DNA from 2 places in the Streptomyces sp. NPDC002676 genome. Region 2 is predicted to be linked to the other one. Evidence: riboswitches for the same ligand, from Rfam matches in the RefSeq annotation. Region 2 holds a riboswitch; the other holds the start of a gene.
What was found. Region 2 has a riboswitch for S-adenosylmethionine ahead of ACWD3E_RS05195 (aminotransferase class V-fold PLP-dependent enzyme). Riboswitches for the same ligand answer to the same signal wherever they lie in the genome.
Positions count from the first base shown of each region.

Region 1 (2,385 bases), on a different contig from region 2:
CGTCGCCGGTGTTGAGGACGACCGTGGTGAGCGACGGGTCCAGGACGCCGTTCTCGATCAGCTTCTTCGTGACGCCGACCGTCACACCGCCCGCCGTCTCGGCGAAGATGCCCTCGGTCTGCGCGAGCAGCTTGATGGCGTCCACGACCTGCTCGTCCGTCACGTCCTCCACCGCACCGCCGGTACGGCGCGCGATGTCCAGGACGTACGGTCCGTCGGCCGGGTTGCCGATCGCGAGGGACTTGGCGATGGTGTTCGGCTTCTGCGGGCGTACGACGTCGTGGCCGGCCTTGAAGGCCGCCGACACCGGCGAGCAGCCCTCGGCCTGGGCGCCGAAGATCTTGTACGGCCGGTCCTCGACCAGGCCGAGTTCGATCAGCTCCCGCAGACCCTTGTCGATCTTCGTGAGCTGGGAGCCGGAGGCGATCGGGACCACGATCTGGTCCGGCAGCCGCCAGCCGAGCTGCTCGCAGATCTCGTACGCCAGGGTCTTGGAGCCCTCCGCGTAGTACGGCCGCAGGTTGACGTTGACGAAGCCCCAGCCCTCGCCGGCCGGGTCGCCGATCAGCTCGGAGCAGAAGCGGTTCACATCGTCGTAGTTGCCCTCGATGCCGACGAGTTCACCGCCGTAGACCGCGGCCATCACGACCTTGCCCTGCTCCAGGTCGTGCGGGATGAACACGCAGGAGCGCAGGCCCGCGCGGGCGGCGGCGGCGCCGACGGCACCGGCCAGGTTGCCCGTCGAGGAGCAGGAGAGGGTCGTGAAACCGAAGGCGCGGGCGGCCTCCAGGGCCTGGGCGACCACGCGGTCCTTGAAGGAGTGCGTCGGGTTGCCGGAGTCGTCCTTCACGAACAGGCCGCCGGTGACGCCGAGTTCGCGGGCGAGGTTGTCGGCCTTGACGAGCTTGGTCCAGCCGGGGTTCAGGTTCGGCTTGTCGGCGACGTCCGCCGGGACCGGGAGCAGCGGCGCGTAACGCCAGATGTTCGCGGGGCCCGACTCGATGCGCCCCCGCAGTTCCTCGGTGTCGTAGGCGGAGAAGTCGTAGGCGATCTCCAGCGGGCCGAAACACTCCTCGCAGGCGAACACCGGGCCGAGCGGCACGCGGTGACCGCACTCGCGACAGCTCAGGGCCGCGGCGGGGCCGAGGTCTACGGTGGAGGTACCGGCGGAATCGCTGGCGGTTGCAACTGTCTGCGCAGCCATGTGAGGCGAGGCCCTTTCTCCTCATCTTCCTCACGACGCATCTCGCCGTGAGACGGATTTGGCACCTTCCCGAGCCGGGAGCCTCGCTGGAGAACGAGAACCGACTGGAGGGTTGCCGGGGCTTCATCGGGCCGTGTCCCTCTGCCCCTCTGGATGAGCGGTATGCGGTTGTGTGATGCGGTTGTCCGTCAACGCGCGCGACCCCCGACATGCGATGGTCATCGACGTTGTTCAAGACTGTAACCGAAGGCCAGGACAGTTGAGATAGTCGTCCGAACCGCGAGATGGATCACACGGTGACGTGTGGCCGTGACAGTGAGGAGTCGCAGACCGTGCTGGAAGAAGTCGAGCGCTGGCTGGCCACCCGCTCCTGGTCCGTGACCGATCGGCCCCTCCACCAGATCCTGTCCGCCAAGCAGCGTACCGGCCAGTCCGTCTCCGTCGTGCTGCCCGCACTGAACGAACAGGAAACGGTCGGCGACATCGTCGCGGTGATCCGCCGCGACCTCGTGGAACAGGTGCCGCTGGTCGACGAGATCGTCGTCGTCGACTCCGGGTCCACCGACCGCACCTCCGAGGTCGCCGCGGCGGCCGGCGCCCGGGTCGTCCACCGCGACGACATCCTGCCGCGCATCCCGGCCGTCCCCGGCAAGGGCGAGGTGCTGTGGCGCTCCCTGCTGGTGACCAGCGGGGACATCATCTGTTTCATCGACGCCGACCTGCGGGAGTTCTCCTCCGACTTCGTCTCCGGAATCGTCGGCCCGCTGCTGACCGAGCCGGACGTACAGCTGGTCAAGGCCATGTACGACCGTCCGCTCGGCGGCGCTGCCGGCCAGGGCGGCCGGGTCACCGAACTCATGGCCCGCCCGCTGCTGAACATGCACTGGCCGCAGCTGGCCGGTTTCGTGCAGCCGCTCGGCGGCGAGTACGCGGCCCGGCGCTCGCTGCTGGAGCAGCTGCCGTTCCCGGTCGGGTACGGCGTGGAACTGGGCATGCTGGTGGACGCGCTGCACCTGGTGGGCCTGGACGCCCTCGCCCAGGTGGATGTGGGGGTGCGCAAGCACCGGCACCAGGACGGACAGGCGCTGGGCCGGATGGCCGCCGCGATCTACCGCACGGCGCAGCTGAGGCTCGCCCGCGGGCACCTCGTCCGGCCGTCGCTGACCCAGTTCGAGCGGGGC
Region 1 is NZ_JBSFVT010000004.1:418,480-420,864, forward strand. It holds gene thrC (threonine synthase) at 1-1,204, opposite strand, end outside; SAM riboswitch class I at 1,223-1,364, opposite strand; gene ACWD3E_RS15215 (glucosyl-3-phosphoglycerate synthase) at 1,537-2,385, shown strand, end outside.
Region 1: another riboswitch for S-adenosylmethionine. It lies ahead of thrC (threonine synthase); the one in region 2 lies ahead of ACWD3E_RS05195 (aminotransferase class V-fold PLP-dependent enzyme).

Region 2 (2,385 bases):
AACTCACACCGCCGGTACGCAGCGGCCCTCCTGGGTCCGGTACGTCCACTGCGCGCCCTCGGTGATCAGTTCCTTCACCGCGGTGACGAAGCGCTCGACGTGTTCGTCGGGGGTGCCCGCGCCGAAGCTGACACGGATGGCGTTGAGGGACTTCTCGCCGGGTGCGGCTTCCGGCGCGCCGCACTCGCCCTGGGTCTGCGGGTCGCTGCCCAGCAGGGTGCGGACGAGCGGGTGGGCGCAGAAGAGGCCGTCGCGGACGCCGATGCCGTACTCGGCGGAGAGCGCGGCGGCGAAGTGGGAGCTGTTCCAGCCGTCGACGACGAAGGAGAGCACGCCCACGCGCGGGGCGTCGTCACCGAAGAGGGACAGCACCCTCACCTGCGGGACCTCCGCGAGGCCCGCACGGACCCGGGCGATCAGGTCCTGCTCACGGGCGACCAGGGTGTCCCAGCCGGCCTCGGTGAGCGCCTTGCAGGCCGACGCGATGGAGTAGGCACCGATGACGTTCGGGGAGCCCGCCTCGTGCCGGGCGGCGCTCTCGTGCCACTCCACGTCCACACCGCCGTCCTGGCGCCGGGTGACCTTGCGGCTGGCGCCCCCGCCCGCGAGGTACGGCTCGGCGGCCCGGAGCCAGTCGGCGCGGCCGGCCAGGACGCCGGAGCCGAAGGGGGCGTACAGCTTGTGGCCGGAGAAGGCGACCCAGTCGACGTCCAGGTCACGGACGCTCAGCGGGTGGTGGGGGGCCAGCTGGGCGGCGTCCAGGACGATCCGGGCGCCGTGGGTGTGGGCGGCGGCGGCCAGCTCGCGCACCGGCCACAGCTCGCCGGTGACGTTGGAGGCGCCGGTGACGCATACCAGGGCCGGGCCGTAGGGGTCCCGGTCGGCCAGGGCCCGCTCCAGGGTCTCGACGGCCTGCCGCGGGGTGCGCGGGGCGTTGAGGTAGGTGACCTGCGCGTCCTGCCAGGGCAGCAGGGAGGCGTGGTGCTCGGTCTCGAAGACGAAGACCTGGCAGTCGGCGGGGAGCGTGCGGGCCAGGAGGTTCAGGGAGTCCGTGGTCGAACGGGTGAAGATCACCTGGTCGGTCTCGCGGCAGTCGAGGAACTCGGCGACGGTCTTGCGGGCGTTCTCGAACAGGTCCGTGGAGAGCTGGGAGAGGTAGCCGGCGCCGCGGTGGACACTGCCGTAGTAGGGCGCGTAGGCCGCCACGTCGTCCCAGACGCGCTGGAGGGCGGGGGCGCTGGCCGCGTAGTCGAGCGCCGCGTAGGTGACTTCGCCGCCCGTGACGAGCGGGACGGTGACATCCCGGCCCAGAACAGGCAGAGGGGCACAAACAGACTGGTCGGCGGCAGCGGTGGAGACGGACATGGCGAACTCCCGTGAGAGGCAGGCGAGAAGAGCCCGTGAGAGACGGGCCGGAAAGAGAAAAAGGGGATGCGGAGGCGGGGCTCGGCGGCCCTATCGCATTCGCTTGCTCACGGAAGGCTCCCTCGATGACCAGGACCCCTGGCCCCACACTTGTCGAAAGCGTGCGAGGGGTCCGCGCTTGCCGTAGACCTCACTGCCTACGACCTGGTCTTCACCCGGGGCACCCCGCCACGGACGGAGGGTTGCCGGACAGTCGGCCGGGGCCTCATGACTGTCACTCATGACCTGGTACAGGAACGTACGGGAAATGATCGTCGTCCCGCAACCCGTGTCCGGATCGCGGGACGACATATGGAACTCGGTGGACGACCGGGCCTAGGCGTTGCTGGCGGACACCCAGCGCTCCAGCACCCGCTTGGCCGCCCCGGAGTCGATCGACTCCGCCGCCTTGTCCATGCCGGCCCGGAGCTGCTCGGCCAGCGGGGCGTCCGTCGGGTTCAGGGCGACCAGGGCCGCCGCCGAGTTCAGCAGGACGGCGTCGCGTACGGGGCCCCGCTCGCCGTCCAGCAGCCGGCGGGCGACGTCGGCGTTGTACGCCGGGTCGCCGCCCTGGAGCGCGGACACGGGGACCAGCTCGATGCCGACGTCCCGCGGGTCGAAGGACTGCTCGGAGACCTTGCCGTCCCGGACGACCCAGACGTGCGAGGTGGAGGTGGTGGTCAGCTCGTCGAGGCCGTCGTCGCCGCGGAAGACCAGGGAGGAGTTGCCGCGCTCGGCGAGCACCCCCGCGACGATCGGTGCCTCACGGGCGACGGCGACCCCCACCGCCTGTGCCTTCACCTTCGCCGGATTGGTCAGCGGACCGAGCAGGTTGAACACGGTCCGGATGCCCAACTGTCCGCGCGCCGCGCCCACATGACGCAGTGCCGGGTGGAACTTCACCGCGAAGCAGAAGGTGATGCCGGCCGCCTCGGCGACCTCCGCCACCCGCTTCGGGGTCAGGTCGAGGTTGACGCCCAG
Region 2 is NZ_JBSFVT010000001.1:1,092,447-1,094,831, reverse strand. It holds gene ACWD3E_RS05195 (aminotransferase class V-fold PLP-dependent enzyme) at 4-1,365, opposite strand; SAM riboswitch class IV at 1,535-1,651, opposite strand; gene trpD (anthranilate phosphoribosyltransferase) at 1,741-2,385, opposite strand, start outside.